One region of the Mesorhizobium sp. M8A.F.Ca.ET.208.01.1.1 genome, then DNA from elsewhere that is predicted to be linked to it. Evidence: predicted binding sites of a transcription regulator. Region 1 holds the regulator's gene; each other region holds the start of a gene.
The links. The regulator LexA, encoded in region 1, represses DNA repair genes until DNA is damaged. The targets are predictions, from matches to a motif close to TGTTCNNNNTGTGTTCNG.
Positions count from the first base shown of each region.

Region 2: the regulator LexA is predicted to act here: its motif matches at 4,108-4,125, upstream of EN851_RS31300 (YifB family Mg chelatase-like AAA ATPase).
Region 3: the regulator LexA is predicted to act here: its motif matches at 1,777-1,794, upstream of EN851_RS21770 (metallopeptidase family protein).

Region 1 covers NZ_SRUT01000001.1:980,058-986,845, reverse strand. The annotation lists gene EN851_RS04840 (ABC transporter substrate-binding protein) at 1-325, opposite strand, end outside; gene EN851_RS04835 (GntR family transcriptional regulator) at 479-1,252, shown strand; gene lexA (transcriptional repressor LexA) at 1,663-2,406, shown strand; gene EN851_RS04825 (ComEC/Rec2 family competence protein) at 2,400-4,856, opposite strand; gene gltX (glutamate--tRNA ligase) at 4,960-6,384, shown strand; gene gltA (citrate synthase) at 6,568-6,788, shown strand, end outside.
Region 2 covers NZ_SRUT01000012.1:47,481-54,268, forward strand. The annotation lists gene EN851_RS31275 (glycosyltransferase) at 1-671, shown strand, start outside; gene EN851_RS31280 (GtrA family protein) at 675-1,049, shown strand; gene gshB (glutathione synthase) at 1,121-2,062, shown strand; gene EN851_RS31290 (LysR substrate-binding domain-containing protein) at 2,164-3,084, opposite strand; gene EN851_RS36540 (hypothetical protein) at 3,188-3,358, shown strand; gene EN851_RS31295 (class I SAM-dependent methyltransferase) at 3,390-3,998, shown strand; gene EN851_RS31300 (YifB family Mg chelatase-like AAA ATPase) at 4,216-5,748, shown strand; gene EN851_RS31305 (malate synthase G) at 5,925-6,788, opposite strand, start outside.
Region 3 covers NZ_SRUT01000004.1:436,780-443,567, reverse strand. The annotation lists gene EN851_RS21780 (DUF6504 family protein) at 1-774, opposite strand, end outside; gene EN851_RS37275 (hypothetical protein) at 716-1,753, opposite strand; gene EN851_RS21770 (metallopeptidase family protein) at 1,931-2,353, shown strand; gene EN851_RS21765 (DUF1737 domain-containing protein) at 2,447-2,653, opposite strand; gene EN851_RS21760 (CoA ester lyase) at 2,691-3,584, opposite strand; gene EN851_RS21745 (DUF4173 domain-containing protein) at 4,119-5,663, shown strand; gene EN851_RS21740 (response regulator transcription factor) at 5,667-6,359, shown strand; gene EN851_RS21735 (ATP-binding protein) at 6,350-6,788, shown strand, end outside.

The sequences.
Region 1 (6,788 bases):
GCGCCTTCTTGGCGATCTGCGAGACCGGCGTGGTGATGGTGTAGATCAGCTTGGGCTGCTCCGCCTGCAGCTTGGCGATCATCTGCGGCACCAGCGATGCATCGAAATTGGTATGGCTTTCCGTATAGACGACGTCCTTGCCCTCGACGAAGCCATTGTCCGTCAGCGCCTTCTTGAAGCCGGCTATGGCGGCATTGAGCTGGGGGTGCTCGCCGAAATTGGCAATGCCGATGCGTATCTGGTCGGCGGCGGCACTGCCGGCGCTCACCATCAACGCGCTAGCCATGAACAAACCCGACAACCAAGCGGATTTCGACTTCAACATCATTTCCTCCCAGATTTGATCAGCGCCGCTTGCAGCGCGGCTACTGCAAACGATCATGGTCAGTCCGCCGGCTTGTGTCAAACATTATATATAATTCTTGCCATGCCCCTACATCATATATAATTTTCCCTGCCAGACGACGGATGGACCGCGATGCAGGATCAAACGAGCTCCACAAAGACGGAGGCAGCCTATCAGCTGTTGCGGCGCGATATCCTGACCACGCGCCTCATGCCCGGCGCCCCGCTCAAACTGAGTGCACTGCGCGGCACCTATGGAGTCGGCTGGACGCCATTGCGCGAAGCCTTGTCGCGGCTTGAGGCCGAACGCCTGGTCACCGCCATCAGCAATCGCGGTTTTACCGTGGCTCGGGTGTCGCGGGCCGAACTGGAGGACCTGGCGCGCGCCAGGATGGTGGTCGAGATCCCCCTGTTCCTCGAATCGATGGAGAAAGGCGGCAAGGAATGGGAAGATGCCGTGGTCACCGCCCACTACCGGCTCTCCCGTTGCAAGACCGCCGTCGACGATCCGTCGGATGCGGCGGTCGACAAATGGGACGAGAATCACGAGGCTTTCCATGCGGCGCTGCTGAGTGCCGCCACATGCGATTGGCTGTTGCGTTTCCGCTCGACGATCTCGGATCAATTGCGCCGGCATCATCGCTTTCTTGGTCTGGCGCCGACATTGCGGGCCGCGGCCGGCCTCAAGGATGGCTACGAAGAGGCGATGGAGGCGCTGCGCGAAGCGATTGCGATCGAACACCATACCGCGATCATGGAAGCGGCACTCGATCGTGACGTCGAGCGGGCCAAGGCGCTGATGGTGGCCCATATCGGCTACACCCTGCACGTCTATGTCCACAGCGAAGACAGCGGCGCGACCAAATACGCCGCCCGCGCCGGCAGCTTGAAAGCTGGTTCGGGATGACTCCGGCGCTTCCGCGACACCTATTCGCACGCGTTGGTCGGAGTGGGGCCGGACGCCTGGGTCCATCGCTGCCCCGAAGCTGCCAGTCGTTGGCGTTTTGGTTTCGTTTCGTTCCGCGAATAATGGACCGATAAATTATACAATCCGCCCGGGGAAAGCCTTCCGAACGGCTGACGCCAAACTCGGGAGCGGATGGGCCACAGGCCATTAACCATAACGATTTCAATGGGCCTGCCGATGGCGGAAAAGGTCGGCTTCTGCCCGCCGTAGCGGACAAAAAACATCCGCAGCCTTAACAAATTCATTAAACTTTAAACGGTTGCGGAACACAACTGGAACAGATAGTGTTTGTTCTGGGTTTGTTTTTTCGATTCTGGTTCAGACCTTCGTTCAATGCCTTGGGGGCCGCCATGCTGACACGCAAGCAACATGAACTGCTGATGTTCATCCACGAACGGCTCAAGGAAAGCGGGATACCGCCCTCCTTCGACGAGATGAAGGAAGCGCTCGATCTTGCCTCCAAATCCGGGATTCATCGCCTGATCACGGCGCTGGAGGAACGCGGCTTCATTCGCCGGCTACCCAATCGGGCGCGCGCGCTGGAGGTGCTGCGGCTGCCGGATTCGATCGCGCCCGGCCTGAACGCGGCAAAGAAATTTTCGCCCAGCGTCATCCAGGGCAGCCTTGGTCAAAACAATCTTGGCCGCCAGCTCAAGCCGGCGACGGCGCCTTCGCGTCTGCCCGCGGCCGGCAATGACGACGATGTGGTTTCAGCCGTGTCCATCCCGGTCATGGGCCGTATCGCCGCCGGTGTGCCGATCGATGCCATCCAGCATCAGACGCATTCGATCTCGGTGCCGCCGGATATGATCATGGGCGGCGAGCACTATGCGCTGGAGGTCAAGGGTGACTCGATGATCGAGGCTGGTATCTTCGACGGCGACACGGTCATCATCCGCAATGCCAACACGGCAAGTCCGGGCGAAATCATCGTGGCGCTGGTCGACGAGGAGGAAGCGACGCTGAAGCGGTTCCGCCGTAAAGGCGCCTCGATCGCGCTCGAAGCCGCCAATCCAGCCTACGAAACGCGCATTTTCGGGCCGGACAGAGTCAAGGTACAAGGCAAGCTGGTCGGGCTGATCAGGCGCTACTGAGCCGGTTTGCCATCGGACTTGTCTGGCTTTTTATAGGGCGGCAGCCCCCTCGCCTCGCGTGAGAATTTTCGCTGCTCGTGCCAGGGCCGGTATGGTCCGTCGACAGCGAATTCGATCACAGCCGGGGTTGTGGCCGACTGGGGATCGAAGAAGACGGCAGCACTTCCCTTGCGGGCGAGCTGCCGTTTCGTGACGACGACAACCAGCGGATTGTGGCAGGCGTCATAGGCGGTCGCGTCATTGACGACGATCAGGTCGGCGAAGGCGCAGGCTTTCCAGGTGTTCTTGCGATCCTCGACATAGGCGACGATCGCGCCGGAAGGGTGCCTGGCAAGGCAAAGGCCTTCGCGGCAATAGAACGGCGATCCCTGCGGCAGGTCGGTGGGAGCGGCAATATCGAATTGCCCGTCCGCCTTGTCGAACATTTCCGGTTTGACGATTGTTTCGGAGACCAGAGCGCGTTTCCAGTTGTCGGCCGCGAATTCGTTCGGACGTTCCCGGTTGACGGCCAGTTCGCCATTGCCGATCGGCAGTGCGACCAGCCGTGCGTCTTCCGAGATCAGCACATCGGGCGTGCGTATGTCCGACACAGTCAACAGACCGGCAAGTGCGAATGGCAGTGCCGCGAGCCGCAGCCAGGTCGTCGCCATCGTCGCGATGACCAGCGCGACGGCCACCAGCAGCACGGATTGCTGCGAGATCAGACCTACCCCATCGATCGGCGAGCGCTCCGATATCCATGACGATACGGCGATCATCGCTGTCAGGCCTTTGCCCATCACGTAGAGAAACGGGCCGTCGGCGCCGAAGGGCATCGCCAGCGAACTGAGGACCGCAAAAGGCATGACGACCACCGACACGATCGGCATGACGGCCAGATTGGCGAACAGGCTGAGCGGCGATACACGCTGGAAATGCCAGATGGCAAACAGCGCCGTCGCGCTGCCGGCAATGATGGAGGTCATGGCCAATCCACCTGTCGCCAGCAGGAATTTTCGCGTCAGGAACCCGGGTAGTGACCGCTTTGGCGACGGTGGCCTCGTCTTACCAGCGCGGTGGTCCGCCCAGCCGGCATAGGCGCCAACAAGGGCCGCGGTTGCCGCGAACGACATCTGGAAGCTCGGGCCGACGACCTCGTGCGGGGAAACCAGGATAACGGCGATCGCCGAGATGGCCAGGTTGCGCATGGTGAGCGCCGCGCGATCGAACAAGACGGCAATCAGCATCACCGCCAGCATGATGAAGCTGCGTTCGGCCGCAACGACGACACCGGAAATGACGAGATAGGCGGCGATCGAGAAAAGTGCGGCGGCGGCCGCATATTTCTTCACCGGCCGGCGCGCGGAAAAGTCTGGAAACAGCGCGAAGGCACCGCGCAACAGACCCATGATGGTGCCGGCGACCAGCGCCATATGCAGTCCCGAAATGGAAATGATGTGATAGATGCCGGTACGCCGCATCGCTTCGTTGATTTCATCGGGAATGCCGGCGCGCACGCCGACGATCAGCGCCGCCGCGATCTCGCCTTCGGCGCCGCCGATGCTGCCCCTGATGTGGTCGGCGATGGCTTCGCGGGCGTTTTCGATGCTTGAAAAAAGACGGGCTGGCAGCGACATCTCACCATCGTCGGTAGCGACAACCGTTGGATTGCCGAGAAAGAAGCCGCTGCCGCCGATGCCTGCGAAATAGCTGTCGAAGGAGAAGTCGTAGCTGTCCGGCCGCACCGGACCGGTCGGCGGCAGCAGTTTGGCGTAGCCTGTGATAAGCGAGCCAGCGGTCATTTCCGGCGGTATCTTGCGTGCCGAAAGCCGGACCCTTTCCGGCGCATAGCGCAATTTCGGCCGGGCGGTCGAAATCACGTCCATGGTCAACCGGATACGGCCGCTCTCCATCTCCTCGAGCGAGACCACGCGGCCGGTCAATTGAGTCGAGATTTCCGAACCCAGCATCCGGGTTCCTGCTCGCCATGTTTCGACCTTCGCCGCGAGCAGGCCCAGCGCGCACAACAGCACTGCCATGAAACACAGATGGGTTTTCGGCCAGGAACGCGAGACGAATGCACAGGTCGCCGCCAGCACCATGACCGCGACAGGCTTTGCAAAATCGGGCTCGGTCGCCAGCGAAAAGTAGCCGATCGCCCCAACCGCCAGGCAGACCGGCACCAGCAGGAAGGCGATGCCCCGGTCAAGTTCCAGCTCCGCCGCCTTGGCCAAGCCGTGGCGCAGGCGAAGCAAGGATATCCGGCCGATTTGCCGGCGCGCGCGCACGATCCTGCGTGCGGCAGGAGACGGAGTTGGCGCCGGCAAGCCCGCTTGCAACGGCTGGGTTGCGGGCGCAGCCACGAGCGGCGATGGCAGCGGGATCGCCGGAGGCGTCGCAAACAGGGACCGTTCGCTGACGCCGACAATGGCGCCCTCACCCCGATCCGAGCCCCGGCCTCGTCCAGTCATCGGGTCTGCCCCTTGCGCCCTCGACACCCTATGCTACATGAACGCGCGAAGCGCGAAAGTCCGCGCCCTCCGCACCCAGCTTCAGACGTTTTCCGAGAGTTCCATGTCCGACAAGGTCATCACCCGTTTTGCCCCCTCGCCGACCGGCTATCTGCACATCGGCGGCGCGCGCACGGCACTGTTCAACTGGCTCTATGCCAAGCATACCGGCGGTACGATGCTGCTGCGCATCGAGGACACCGATCGGGAGCGTTCGACCGATGCGGCCACATCAGCCATTCTCGACGGCCTGACCTGGCTCGGCCTGTCATGGGACGGCGATGCGGTTTCCCAATTCGAGCGGGCGCCGCGCCATCGTGAGGTGGCCGAGGAACTGGTGCGGCTGGGCAAGGCCTATTACAGCTACGAGACTTCAGCCGAGCTCGAGGCGATGCGCGAGGCAGCACGCGCCAAGGGCCTGCCGCCACGCTATAACGGCCACTGGCGTGAGCGCGATCCGTCGGAGGCACCCGCCGGCGTCAGGGGCGCCATCCGCATCAAGGCACCGACCGAGGGCGAGACGGTGGTGCAGGATCGGGTCCAGGGCGAGGTGCGCTTCCCCAACAAGGATCTCGACGACTTCATCATCCTGCGCTCGGACGGCAACCCGACCTATATGCACGCCGTCGTCGTCGACGACCACGACATGGGCGTCACCCACATCATCCGTGGCGATGATCACCTGACCAACGCCGCCCGCCAGACCGTGATCTACAACGCCATGGGCTGGGACGTGCCTTCGATGTCGCATATCCCGCTGATCCATGGCGCCGACGGCGCCAAACTGTCGAAGCGCCACGGCGCGCTTGGTGTCGAGGCCTATCGCGCCATGGGCTATCTGCCGGAGGCCCTGCTCAATTACCTGGCACGTCTGGGCTGGAGCCATGGCGACGACGAGATCATGTCGATCAAGGACATGATCTCGTGGTTCGACATCGGCGACGTCAACAAGGGCGCGGCGCGCTTCGATTTCGCCAAGCTCGAGGCGTTGAACGGCGTCCATATGCGCCGCATGGCCGATTCCGAATTGTTCGACATTTTCATCGCCACCTTGCCTTATCTGGAGGGCGGCCCGGCGATGGCGGCGCGCCTCGACGAGAAGAACAAGGCGCAGTTGCTGGCAGCCCTTCCGGGCCTGAAGGAGCGCGCCAAGACGCTGGTCGAGCTCGTCGACGGCGCTGCCTTCCTGTTTGCCGCGCGGCCGCTGCCGATCGACGACAAGGCCGCGCTCCTGCTCAATGACGATGCCCGCAAGATCCTGCGCGGCGCTCACGAAGCTTTGAAGTCGCTGTCGGGTGAGTGGACGGCGGCCACGGCCGAGGCCGCTATCCGCGACTACGCCCTGGCTGGCGGCCATAAGCTTGGTGCCGTGGCCCAGCCGTTGCGGGCTGCTTTGACCGGCAAAAGCACCTCGCCGGGCGTATTCGACGTGCTGGCCGTGCTGGGGCGTGAGGAAAGCCTGGCCCGCATAGCGGATCAAATCGATTAGGAGCAAACTGGCCCAAGAAGATTGGCATTGAAAGGCGCGTTTCGCAGTGCAACATTATGTCTTGGCCCAATCTGGCACGCACCTCCTAGAATGCGGTGGCGAAGACGCGCATTGCGGTGATTTCGACGTGTCGCTGTGCGGAATTTGCCTTTGCCGGCATGAGGAAACAAGAAGGAGTTTGCAATGACCGAAGCTGCGAAAAAACTGGATGTGGGCGGCCAAGAGGCCACGGCAACGCTCGAATTCGCCGGCAAGACCCACGAATTCAAGGTGCGAAGCGGCTCGGTCGGACCTGACGTCATCGACATCGCCTCGCTCTACAGCACCACCGGCGCTTTCACCTATGACCCCGGCTTCACCTCGACGGCAAGCTGCGAGTCGGAAATCACCTTCATCGACGGTGA
Region 2 (6,788 bases), on a different contig from region 1:
GTTGCGATATGGTGGTGGGCACCAGGCGCGGCGTCACCGACGATGCCGGCAGGGCCGGCCATGCCTTCGGCAACCGGGCCTTCAACAGCCTCTACAAATGGCTGTTCGGCAGCGATTTCACGGACATTTTCTCCGGCTACCGCGTCTTCACCAGGCGTTTCGTCAAGAGCTTCCCCGCCGTCTCCGGCGGCTTCGAGATCGAGACCGAAATGTCGGTGCACGCCTCGCAGCTCAAATTGCCGGTCAGCGAGATTGCGCTCGACTACGGCCGCCGGCCGGAAGGCTCGTCGTCGAAGCTGTCGACCTTCCGCGACGGCGCCAGGATCCTGTGGATGTTCGCCATGCTGATGAAGGAGACGCAGCCGTTGCGCTTCTTCGGCGCCTTTTCGCTGTTCTTCCTGGCCTCGAGCCTGTTCCTGATGGCGCCGGTGCTGGTCGAATTCGCCGAGACCGGCCTGGTACCGCGCATGCCGACCTGGGTGCTGTCGGTCGGCCTGCTGCTTCTGTCCATGCTGGCGGCGGTGACCGGACTGATCCTCGATTCGGTCTCGCGTGGGCGCGCCGAGCAGAAGCGGATCTTCTATCTCTCCATGCCTTCGGGCCGTGTCGAGCGCCGCACCGGCGACGTGGTTCGGAAGCCGCAACCGGGCAAGGCCTCGCGTGCGGCCTGACCGATGCAACGCATCGTCCGCTTTGTCTTCGCCGGCGGCATCGGCTTCGTCGCCGACGCGGCGGCGCTGTGGCTGCTGCTCGCCGTCACGCCGCTCGGACCCTTCGTCGCCCGCATGCTGTCGATCGGCTTCGCGCTCTGCGTCACCTGGCAGATCAACCGGCACCTGACCTTCTCGCCGTCGAGCAGGGGCGTGACACAGGAAGGCGCCCGCTATGGCGGCGTCGGCGTCGCCACCAGCATCGTCAACTATGCCGTCTACTCAGCCATCCTGCTGGTGCTGCCGGCGGCGCCACCACTGGCGGCGCTTGCCATCGCTTCGCTGGCAGCCATGACGCTGTCCTTCCTGGGTTACTCGCGGCTGGTCTTCGACCGTTAACGGCGTGGCCCGATTGGCAGAAGGCGCCGGGACCCTTATATCGCTTGCGTTGACTGCGCTGGGGATCCGCCATGAAGCTGAAAATCGCCGTCCAGATGGACCATGTCTCGACCGTGTCGATCGCCGGCGACACCTCGTTCGCGCTGTCGCTGGAAGCGCAGCGGCGCGGCCATCAATTGTTCCACTACACGCCCGACCGCCTGTCGCTGCGCGACGGCAAGGTGTTTGCCCGCATCGAGGAGATGCAGGTGCGCGACGAAAAGGGCAGCCACTACTCGCTGGGCGAAAAGGTTCGCACCGACCTGTCGGAGATGGACGTCATCCTGCTGCGCCAGGACCCTCCCTTCGACATGAACTACATCACCACCACGCATATCCTCGAGCGCATCCATCCGAAGACGCTGGTCGTCAACGACCCGGCCTGGGTGCGCAACAGCCCGGAAAAGATCTTCGTCACCGAGTTTTCCGATCTGATGCCGGACACGCTGATCACCAAGGATCCGCTCGAGGTGGCCGCCTTCCGCAAGGAATTCGGCGACATCATCGTCAAGCCGCTCTACGGCAATGGCGGCGCGGGCATCTTCCATCTGCACGAGGCCGACCGCAACCTCGCCTCGCTGCTCGAAATGTTCGGCCAGCTGTTCCGCGAGCCCTATATCGTGCAGCGCTACCTGAAGGATGTGCGCAAGGGCGACAAACGCATCATCCTGATCGACGGCGAGCCGGTCGGCGCCATCAACCGGGTGCCGGCCGAGCACGATTCGCGCTCCAACATGCATGTCGGCGGCCGTGCCGAGAAAACCGAGCTGACGGCGCGCGAGCGCGAGATCTGCGCCCGCATCGGGCCGTCGCTCAGGGAACGCGGCTTCATCCTGGTCGGCATCGATGTCATCGGCGACTACATGACCGAGATCAATGTCACCTCGCCGACGGGCGTGCGCGAAGTGCATCGCTTCGGCGGGGCGGATATTGCCGCCCTGTTCTGGGATGCGGTCGAAGCGAAGCGGACATAATCCGTTTTCATTTTGTGTTAACCATGTTCCGCTTTTTGCAGCCGGCTACAACCGGGGCGCAACCGGTCCGGTTACCGGTTCCCCTGATGTTCCTGATTTGATCAAGGCTCTTCGACCCGGCCCTGTTCGCGCTCCCTGACATCAGCCGTCTCGGCCAGCACCCAGTCCCTGAACAGCCTGATCTTCGGGGTGTTGCGGCGGCTTTCGGAATGCACCAGCCAGTAGCCGTCGCCGTCGGACCCCATGGCCTCGAACGGCTGAATGAGCTGTCCTGTCGCCAGCAACGAGCTGTAGAGGTTGCGGGTGAGGATGGCGACGCCCTGATCGGTCAGCGCCGCCATCGCGTCGTAGGCCTGCGTGCCAAGTTCCGGGCCGGCTATGATGCGATCGGGCTCGAAGCGGGCGCCGGCTGCTTCGAACCAGATCTTCCACCAGGGATCGGTCGAACAGCATAGTGGCAGCTTGTAGAGATCCTCGGGCCGGCGGATGCCTCCCACGCTCCGCACCAGCCTCGGGCTGAGCATCGGCGTGTAATCCGCCTTGAACAGATAGTGGGCTGCCAGGCCCGGCCATTTCCCGGTGCCGGTGCGAATGCCGATATCCATGCCGTCGCGCCCAAAATCGGCCAGCCGGGACGATGTGTCGACTTTCACGGCAAGGTCCGGATGCATCAGCTGGAATGCTCCAAGGCGCACGGCGAGCCAGGTCGAGGCAAAGGTCTGGACCGTGGTGACCGACAACACGCCGGTGGCGCCGCCCTTGGTCGCCACCCACGCATCGGCCAGCGCCGAGAAGGCACCCGATGCGTGCGGCGCCAGCTGCTCGCCGGCCTCGGTCAAGGCGATCTGCCTTGTTTTTCTTACGAAAAGCGGTGTTCCGGCGCGTTCCTCCAGCACCTTGATCTGGTAGCTCGCCGCCGACTGGGTCATGCCGAGCTCTTCGGCCGCCTTGGTAAAGCTGCCCAGCCGCGATGCGGCTTCAAACACCCTGATGGCGCCCAATGGCGGCAGGTCCCAGCTCATCACACATCAATCCTGTTGATGCATGATAAGCGACGTTCGATTGGAAGCCAAGAGCCGGCAAGCGCACACTCAAACCATCGACCGAACCCGAAAGGACATGGCCATGAACACTTCCACGCGGCGCGTCACAGTCCGTCATCCGATGCTGGACCTCTTCGTCGCTCCCTTCCGATCGCGGTCGCGCCGCCTGCTCGATCAGCGCGCGCTGTCCGACCATTTCAAGCGCGACATCGGCCTGCTCGACGGCCACGCGCCTTATGGCAGCATCCGCTAGACACGATTGGCGCACGGAGACAGAGAGAATGATGACCGTGCCCGCGAAAGCCCTGGCGCAGAGCCGTCGGACGGTCGAGTCGTATGAGGACTACGCGGTCCGTTATGACGAGATTGTCGGACATGTTCCCCACCCGAACGACCAGGCCGTGCTCAAGCGCGCCGCGGCGATCGCCGGGCCGGGCGGCCGAATCCTGGAGATCGGGTCCGGACCTGGCCGCGATGCGGACTTCCTGGAGGGCCTCGGCGTCAAGGTCCGGCGGACCGACGCGACGCGGCGCTTTCTCGAACTGCAGGCAGCACGCGGCAAGACCGGCGATCTGCTCGACGTGATCACCGACGAGCTTGGCGGTCCCTATGACGCGGTGGTGGCGCTTGCCGTGCTGATCCATGTGCCGCGCGACCAGATCGACCCGGTTCTGGAGAAGATCGCGCGGGCGTTGCGGCCCGGTGGTGCCTTTGTCGTCTCGATGCGCGACGGCGACGGCGAAACGAGCGGCAGATACCATACGGTCGACTGGCGCAAGGACGCCTTCGCGGCGCGCATCGAGGCCGCCGGCATGGAGCTTGTCAGCCACAGCTTCCGCGTCGGCAGGAAGGAGCGAGGGTGGAACACTTTTCTGGCGGTGAAGCCGTCGTGATCTTCCCGGAACATTCGCCTCCATCCTGCGCGGCTCGCATCGTCACGCGCTCGGTGAGGCGCCTTGCAGGCTGTTGCGAGCCCGTCGACGGTAGGCGCACGCCTCTCTTTGTTCCTGTATTGTTCTTGCCTTGGGCTAAAATCTGTGGTTGTCTCGCGTTGACGTCGCTCGCGGCCGGCTCACAAAGGCTGGGGAGAGACGGCATCGGGGGCAAAGAATGGTGGCGCGGGTTCGTACGGTCGCTTTCCAGGGCATCGAGGCCGTGCCGGTCGACGTGCAGGTGATGATCGCGCCCGGCAAGGTCGGCATCCAGATCGTCGGACTGCCCGACAAGGCGGTGGCCGAGAGCCGCGAGCGAGTGCAGGCGGCGCTGCATGCGTCGGGCCTGTCGATGCCGTCGAAGAAGGTCACCGTTAACTTGGCGCCGGCCGATCTGCCCAAGGAAGGCAGCCACTACGATCTGCCGATCGCGCTTGGCCTGATGGCAGCACTTGGCGCCATTCCGGGCGACATGCTGGCCGGCTATGTCGTGCTTGGCGAATTGTCGCTCGACGGCACGATTACCGCCGTGGCCGGCGCGCTGCCGGCGGCGATCGGCGCCAATGCCGAGGGCAAGGGCCTGATCTGCCCGTTCGCCTGCGGACCGGAAGCTGCTTGGGCGGGCGCTGATTTCGACATATTGGCGCCGCGCAGCCTGATTGCCATCGCCAACCATTTCCGCGGCACGCAGGTGCTGTCGCGGCCCGAGGCCGGCATCCGCGCCGCGCCGCGCGACCTGCCCGACCTCGCCGACATCAAGGGCCAGGAGACCGCCAAGCGGGCGCTGGAGGTGGCGGCTGCCGGCGGCCACAACCTGCTGATGGTCGGTCCGCCCGGCTCTGGAAAATCGATGCTGGCGCAGCGGCTGCCTTCGATCCTGCCGCCGCTGGCGCCGAAGGAGCTCCTGGAGGTCTCGATGATCGCCTCGGTGGCCGGCGAGCTCGGCGAAGGCAAGCTGACGGACCGGCGACCGTTCCGCGCTCCGCACCACTCGGCCTCGATGGCGGCGATGGTCGGTGGCGGCATGCGCGCCCGGCCGGGCGAAGTATCCCTAGCGCATCACGGCGTGCTGTTCCTCGACGAGTTCCCCGAATTCACGCCGCAGACGCTCGATGCGCTGCGCCAGCCGCTTGAGACCGGCGACTGCATGATCGCGCGCGCCAACCACCGCGTCACCTATCCGGCACGCATCCAGCTGGTGGCGGCGATGAACCCGTGCCGCTGCGGCATGGCCGGCGAGCCGGGTTATCGGTGCGTACGCGGCGAACGCTGCCGCACCGACTATCAAGCGCGCATCTCAGGACCGCTGCTCGACCGCATCGATCTTCGTATTGAAGTGCCGGCGGTCTCGGCCAGCGACCTGATCCGCCCCGACAGGGCGGAGAAGAGTGCTGACGTTGCACTCCGCGTCGGCCGCGCGCGCACGCTCCAGCGCGAGCGCTTCGAACGGCTCGGCGTCAACAGCGCCACCACCAACGCGCATTGCGCGCCGGCTGTCATCGAGGCGATCGCCATGCCCGATGCCGCCGGCCTGTCGCTGCTCAAGGACGCCAGCGAAAAACTCGCCTTTTCCGCCCGCGCCTACCACCGGGTGTTGAAAGTGGCGCGCACGCTGGCCGACCTCGACGCCAGCGAAACCGTCGGCCGCATCCATCTGGCCGAGGCGATTTCCTATCGCATGAGCGCGGAGCGTGTGGCGCAGGCGGCGTAGAGACCGCAGCACTGGGCACAACATTGCCGGCTCTACGCTCGCGAGGCGACCTCGAGGCACCGGCCGGGCCGGTGACGGCTGGCAGATAACGTTTCGAAGCTGCGCGATGCGCTTGGGCTGAACTGAGCCCATTCAGGAGGGTCCGTGGGCCGGTTCCGGTCCAAGCTTGCGCCAGCTCAGCCCTGTTTCGCCTTCAACTCCAGCCGCCGCTTATGCAGCACCGGCTCGGTGTAGCCATTCGGCTGGCTGGTTCCCTTGAACACCAGGTCGCAGGCGGCCTGGAAGGCGATCGAACTGTCGAAATCCGGCGCCATCGGCCGGTAGAGCGGATCGCCGACATTCTGCAGATCGACGATGGCCGCCATGCGCTGCAACGAATCCCTGACCTGGATTTCCGAGCAGACCTTGTGGCGCAGCCAGTTGGCGATGTGCTGCGAGGAGATGCGCAGCGTGGCGCGATCTTCCATCAGGCCGACATCGTTGATGTCGGGCACTTTCGAGCAGCCGACGCCCTGGTCGATCCAGCGCACGACATAGCCCAGAATGCCTTGCGCGTTGTTGTCGAGTTCGCGCTGGATCTCGTCGGGTGTCCAGTTCGGCCGCACGGCCACCGGCACCGACAGGATATCGTCGAGTTTCGCCTTCGGCCGGCTCTTCAGCGCCGCCTGGACGGCGTGGACATCGACCTTGTGATAGTGCGTGGCGTGCAGCGTCGCGGCCGTCGGCGACGGCACCCAGGCAGTGTTGGCGCCGGCCTTGGGGTGGGCGATCTTCTCGACCAGCATCGCCGCCATCAGATCGGGCATCGCCCACATGCCCTTGCCGATCTGGGCATGACCGGCCAGCCCGCATTCGAGACCGGTGTCGACATTCCAGGCCTCGTAGGCGGAAATCCAGGCGGCCTGCTTCATGTCGCCCTTGCGGATCATCGGGCCGGCTTCCATCGAGGTGTGGATCTCGTCGCCGGTGCGGTCGAGGAAGCCGGTGTTGATGAACACCACGCGCTCGCGTGCCGCGCGGATCGCTTCCTTGAGGTTGAT
Region 3 (6,788 bases), on a different contig from region 1:
GTCGACGCGAAAGAGCAGCAGCGCCAGCGTCCGGGCGCCTTCGCCGCGGCGTTCGAGGTCGGTCTTCAAGGTCGTCGCCAGCATGCCCACCAGCCGCTCTATCTCCTCCGTCAGCGTGACGGGTTCGGCGAGATGGCGTTCGACCGAAAGCGGCGCGACGGGAAGGCGCGGCGAGATCGCTTCGTCGAGACGGCCAAGCGCCTGGTCGAGGCGCTGGAGCAGCAAGGCGCCGAAGCGGCGGGCAAGCGGCGCGCGCGGCGCGGCCATGACGGCGCCCGCCGTGCGCAGCCCGACGCTTTCCAGGCTGGCACGGGTTTCCGGCGCTATGCGAAGGGCGGCCAGCGGCAAGGGAGCAAGCAAGGCTTCCTCCTCGCCCGATAGAACGATGCGGTCGCCGCAAAAGCGTGCCGCCGCCCAGGCCGCCCCGGGCGTGCCGGCAAGCCCGGCGCGGACGTCGAAACCCTGATGCAAGAAGCGCGACAGGATTTCGTCGAGCATGGCGCGTTCGCCGCCGAACAGATGGGTGCAGCCGGTGACGTCGAGGAACAGGCCGTCGATGCTGTCCAGCGCCACCAGCGGCGTATAGCGGTCGCACCAGTCGGCAAGGCCCTCGAGCAGGCGCCGGTCGGCCTCCGGATCGGCTTCGACGATGTCGATCGACGGATGCATGGCGCGCGCATCGGCAATCCCCATGTCGCGCTTCAGGTGCAGCGCCTCAGCCCGCTCGTCGAGGGCTGAGATGCGCTGCGCGTTGCCCTGGCGGTGGCTGATCACGAGCGGTGGGTGAGATGGCGACGGATGATCCGAGGGTCGGGAACGCCAGGATTTCCCCAGACGCTGCCGCAGGATCCTTTCGGCCGCCAGATAGGGAAACCACAGGGACAGGATTCTCTGCCCGCTCCCGTCTTTCCTCGCCCCTTCTTTCGTCGAATACGCGTTCATCGGGGTTCCACTCCAGTATGAATTGTCCAGGCAGGGCCGTGCGGCTCTTGCCGATGCTGATGGTGAAGGCGGGGTGGCCGATCGAACCGGCGAGCGGCCCGGCGACCGTGGCGCGCGGCACGGCCGGCGCCGACGCGGCGATGAGGCGGATAGGCGCCGCCGTCGGTTCCGGCTCGGCCGCCTGCCGCAGCAGGAACACCGGCCGGCCGGCACCTTGCGCCCGCGCATGCAGGCGGCGTGTCGCGGTCAGGTCCAACCGCTGCGGATTGCCGCGGATTTCCAGAATGACGGTGGCAAGCGCCGTCATGCGTGCCGCCTCCTCGGCGATCCACAGCGCATCGACAAGCCTGGGCGCCTCGGAAAACAGCAATTGCCCGGGCTCGATGCCGAAGGCGGCATGCAGCCCCCTGGCATAGGGAAAGCCGGCCTCGTGGAAAATTTCCGATGTCCCGATCCATAAGATTGGCAGCCCCTGCGCCTGGTTGAGGATCAGGCTGACGAGCGACAGGGCGAAGCCGGCCACGGCTCCCGCATCGCGGGTTTCCAGGCCATGGATTTCGGTCAGGGCGGCTTTCGGCAGGCCGCCGCCGAGCGCGGCATCGAGCCGCTCGACACCGATGGGCAGAAAGGCATCCGGCAAGGCCGCGGCAAGCCCGCGCCGGACAATCGTCAGATCGTTGCCAGTGCCGGTGCCGGCATCAAGGGGCGCCGCCGCCGGCGCCTGCAGGCGCTCGGGCAGCGTTCCCTCGATCTTCGCGATCTGGCGGCGCAGGGCAAAAACAGTCTCCCGCGCCACGGCGGTCATCGCCATGACGGTCAGCTTCCACTCACAATTGTTCCTGTTATGTTCCTATTGATTCCAGAGGGCGCTGGAAGAGTCAAGCAGAGTCATAAGGAATTTATTCCTCTCCCGGCGCGACGCCGGCGTATAGGCGTCATTTGCCTCGACCGGTGCGAACACCTATATGCCGGGATTAAAGGACAAAGCATGGCCCGCATCTACAAGACCCGCACCTGGCATGGCGAACTTGCGCCCTCGATGGAAGAATTGGAGTTCCTGGCCCTGGAGGCCTACGCCCATCTGCCGGAGGATTTTCGCAAGCTGACCGGCGAGATCGTCATCCAGATCGCCGAATTCCCGACCGACGAGATCATGGACGATTTGTCGTTGGAGACGCCGTTCGACCTGCTCGGCCTGTTCGAGGGGCGCGGCATCGCCGAACGCTGGAACCCGCAAACCGGGGAAGGCCCCAACCGCATCACGCTCTATCGCCGCGCCATGCTCGACTACTGGGCCGAGAACGAGGAATCGCTAGGCGACATCGTCACCCACGTGCTGATCCACGAGATCGGCCACCATTTCGGCCTGTCGGACGATGATATGGAGAAAATCGAAGAGGCTGCTGAATAGGCTGTGCCTTCGTCATCCTAGGGTCTGCGCCCCGTCGCTTCGCTCCTTGCTTCGCCCTAGGATGACGAAGAGAGAGGGCCGCGGCGCTTTCCCCTACCAGTCGCTGAGCTTGGTATCCGGCCCGTATTCCTGGCCGTCGACATCCTTCACCACGGCCTGGCCGCAGCGCATGGTCTTGGCTTTCTTGTCATAGGCATAGGTCGGCGAGCCGAACAGGTGCCAGCCCTTGTTCAGCGCCGCCGTCACCTTGTGGCAGAAGCTGGCGTCGTCCGGGGCGGTGAGAAAGCGGTAGAGTTTCATCGTCCAATTCCTGTCGTGTATCCCAAGTCGGCGAATATCATGCCCCGATGGCGGCCGCCTTCGCCAGCAGTTTTTCGGCCTGCGCCAGGTGCAGCCGCTCGACCATCCTGCCATTCAGCGCGATGACGCCCTTGCCGCTGTTTTGCGCCAGCGCGAAGGCATCCTTCACCGCGCGCGCCTCGGCCAGAGCCTGCGCCGACGGGGCAAAGGCGCGGTTGGCGGCCTCGATCTGCGATGGATGGATCAGCGTCTTGCCGTCAAAGCCCATGGCGGCGGCCTGCGTGCATTCGCGGGCGAACGCGTCCAGGTCGCGAAAATCGTTGAACACCCCATCGAGCATGTCGAGGCCGCCGGCGCGTGCCGCCAGCAGCATCTGCATCAGCCATGGCAGGAGATAGGCGCGGTCGGGCGTCGCCTGGACGCCGGTATCCTTGATCAGATCATTCGTTCCGGCAATGAAACAATCCAGCCGCGAGGCGGGGTCGCGGCCGAGCTCGGCGATGGCGCCGATGTTGAGCATGGCCTTGGGCGTCTCGATCATCGCCCATAGTTTCACGCTGTCGGGAGCAAAATTATCGTCCAGCACATCGCCGACCTCGAGCACGTCGCGCGGCGTGTCGACCTTGGGCAGCAGGATGCCGTCCGGTTCCGCCTTGGCCACGGCGGCAAGGTCGTCGGCGCCCCATTCGCTGGATAACGCATTGACACGCACCACCATCTCGCAGCGCCGGCCATTGTGGTCGGCACCAGGGCGATTGGCGAAAATGCCGGCCAGTTTTTCGCGCGCGGCGATCTTGTCGGCGGGGGCGACGGCGTCCTCCAGATCGATGATGACGGCGTCACAGGCAAGCTGCGCGATCTTGGCCAGCGCCTTGTCGTTGGAGGCCGGGATATAGAGCACTGAGCTGCGCGGACGGTAGGTTTCGGTCATGCCTGTTCTATGCCGGTTGCGGCGGGTGGAGGCAAGCGGCCTTCCTCTCCCCCGTCGATCGGGGGAGAGGTGTCGAGCGAAGCTCGACGGAGTGGGGGTCGACCTTTGGGCGCAAGGCGATGCGATGCTTGCGCCCGGTGCCCTTTCCTATGTCCGTTTGCGGCGGTTGCCAGGTGGTTCCCCCACTCCGTCTCGGCTTCGCCGAGCCACCTCTCCCCCCTCCGGAGGGAGAGGAAAGGAGCCTGGCTGGGGTACGCCAACGCGTCCGCAAAGAATGGCGGGCAGCGCACCAGCCCTGCACGAAAACTGCACACGCCTGCCGAAAACCTCCTCGTATCTGCCCCGCCAACTTCATGCCGGCCCGCCACAAGGCGGCATGCAAAAGCGAGCAAAACCCCGTTGGTCCCTGCCCCACAGGCTGCGCAGCGAAGGCTGGTGGCTGGCCGATCCACCACGTGCGACGGCAACCCTCATCCCTTTCGTCCGCAGACGCCCTCCGACGGCCCGACTGGAAGCCATGGGGACGATCAGGTCATGACAGTGTTGCTCACCTCGGCGCCAAGCTATTGCAGCCGCTTCGGCGTTGCCCTGCTGTTGGTCGCGATCGCCGATTTCCTGTTCTACGGCCAGCCCGCCGGCATCACGGTTCTCCTGTTCGCCATCCTGATTGCCGCGGCGGTGGTGGCCGTGCATCCCGCCGCGTTCAACGATGGCAAGGTGTGGCTCAAGTCAGCCGCCTTGCTTGTCGCGCTGCTGCCGCTGGCCGAGACTGTCAGCCCCTTGTCCGTCTCGATCGCGCTCGCGGCCCTGGTGGCGTTCGCGCTTTCGCTGAGTGGCCGGCTGCGGCACCGCATGGCGCGCATTACCGGCCAGGTCGTGCTGTTCGGGCTGGCGGCGCCGGTGCGGTTCCTCGGCGATTTTCTCCAATGGCGAAGGGTGGCGCGGCGGTTCGGCGGGCATCGCATAAGGCTGGCGGCGATCGCGGTCTGGGTGATGCCGCTGACGCTGGGCGCCGTCTTCGTCGCCCTGTTCGGGGCCGCCAACCCGGTCATCGAATACTGGCTGTCGCTGATCGATCTCATCAAGCTGCTCGACCTGATCCAGCTGACGCGGATTGCCTTCTGGCTGTTCGTGCTTGCCGGCGTCTGGGCCTTTCTGCGGCCGCGCCTGCCGCGATTCCGGCGGCGTATTTTCCGGCCAGATCATCCCCCTGCCGATGCCCAGCCGGCGGCTGGCCCGGACAGGCATGTTGTCGAGGACATCGTCTTCGGCAAGGCGGCTATCCTTCGAGCGCTCGTTGTCTTCAACATCCTGTTCGCGATGCAGAGCGGGCTCGACGCCACCTATCTGTGGGGCGGGGTCGCGCTTCCCGATGGCTTGAGCTACGCCGCTTACGCGCATCGCGGCGCCTATCCGCTTGTTGTCACCGCGCTGCTTGCCGCCGGTTTTGTCCTTGCGGCGCTGAGGCCCGGCAGCGAGGCATCGAACGATCCGCTTATCCGCCGCCTGGTCTATGCCTGGGTAGCGCAGAACATCATGCTGGTCGCCTCGTCGATCCTGCGGCTCGACCTCTATGTCGGCATCTATGCGCTGACCTACTGGCGCGTCGCCGCTTTCGCCTGGATGGGGCTGGTGGCGGCCGGGCTTGCGCTGATCATCGCCCGCATCGCGCTCGAAAAATCCAACGAATGGCTGCTCTCCGCCAATCTTCTGACGTTATCCCTGGCGCTTTATGCCTGCTGTTTCATCAACTTCGCCGCGCTGATCGCCAATTACAATGTCGCCCATTCCCTTGACATGACCGGCCAGGGCATTCCCCTCGACGCCTGGTATCTGCGCTCGCTCGGCCCGGGCGCGTTTCCGGCGCTCGACCGCTTCTACGATCGTCAGGGCAAGACGGCCGATGCCGGCGCCGTCGGCGAACTGGCAAGGTTGCGCGGTGTCGATGAAGGCTGGTATCGCAGCATGCAGGAAAACTGGCGGAGCTGGAGCTTTCGCGACTGGCGCCTGCTTCGCTATCTCGACAGCAGGCAGCCGATCATTGTTCCTGGTGTCGCAGAACCCGTGCCGGATCGCTGAGCCATGCCGCATCACATCCTCGTCGCCGACGACGACCCGCATATCCGCGAAGTGATCTGCTTCGCGCTGGAAAAGGCCGGCATGAAAACGGCTGCCGTGGCCGACGGCGCCGCCGCCCTGCAGGCGATCGAACGGCGCACGCCCGACCTTGTCGTGCTCGACATCGGCATGCCTGAGATGGACGGGCTGGAGGTCTGCCGGCTGCTGCGCCACACATCAGACGTGCCGGTGCTGTTCCTGTCCGCGCGAGATGAGGAGATCGACCGGATCCTTGGGCTCGAAATGGGTGGCGACGATTACGTCACCAAACCGTTCAGCCCGCGCGAGCTGGTCGCCCGCGTCAACGTCATCCTGCGGCGCGCCCGCCCCGTCGCGCCCGAACCCGCCGACGACAGGCAGTTCGCGCAGGGCAAGCTCACCTTGGCGCCGGCCAGCCACGCGGCCGCCTTCGACGGCAAGCCGCTGGCCCTGACGGGGATCGAGTTCTCGATCCTGAAAGGGTTTCTGGCGCGGCCCACCCATGTGCTCGACCGTGAGGCGGTGATGGCCAGTGCCTATGCGGGCAAGATCCATGTCGCCGACCGCACCGTCGACAGCCATATCCGCAACATCCGCGCCAAGTTGGCGGCGGTGGGTTGCCCGGAGGTCATCGAGACGGTGCATGGCGTCGGCTTCCGGCTCGGCCGATGCGGCTGACGACGTCAAGCAAATGGATTGGCAGCAAGTGGATCGGCCGCAAATGGCGGCCTCGTCTCGCCACGGTCGTCGTTGCCATCCTGATCTTGGTGATGGCGCTGCCGCTGGTCGGCCTGTTCTTCTTCCGCCTCTATGAGAACCAGCTGATCCGCCAGACCGAGGCGGAGCTGATCGCGCAGGGTGCCGCCATCGCCGCCATCTATGCGCAGGAGGTGCGCGACGCCGGCATTTTGCCGGAAAAGCTCGGCGCGCCGATGCCTGGGGCCAATGGCGGCGCGAGCCGAAGCGCCAATCCCGAATCGCCCTATCGGCCGATCGAGCCGCAGCTCGATCTCGCCTCGGATTACGTGCTTGCGACCCGGCCTGCCGGGATGCCCGCCACGGCCGATCCCGCTTTCGCCGCGATCGGCGCGCGCCTGACCGGCATTC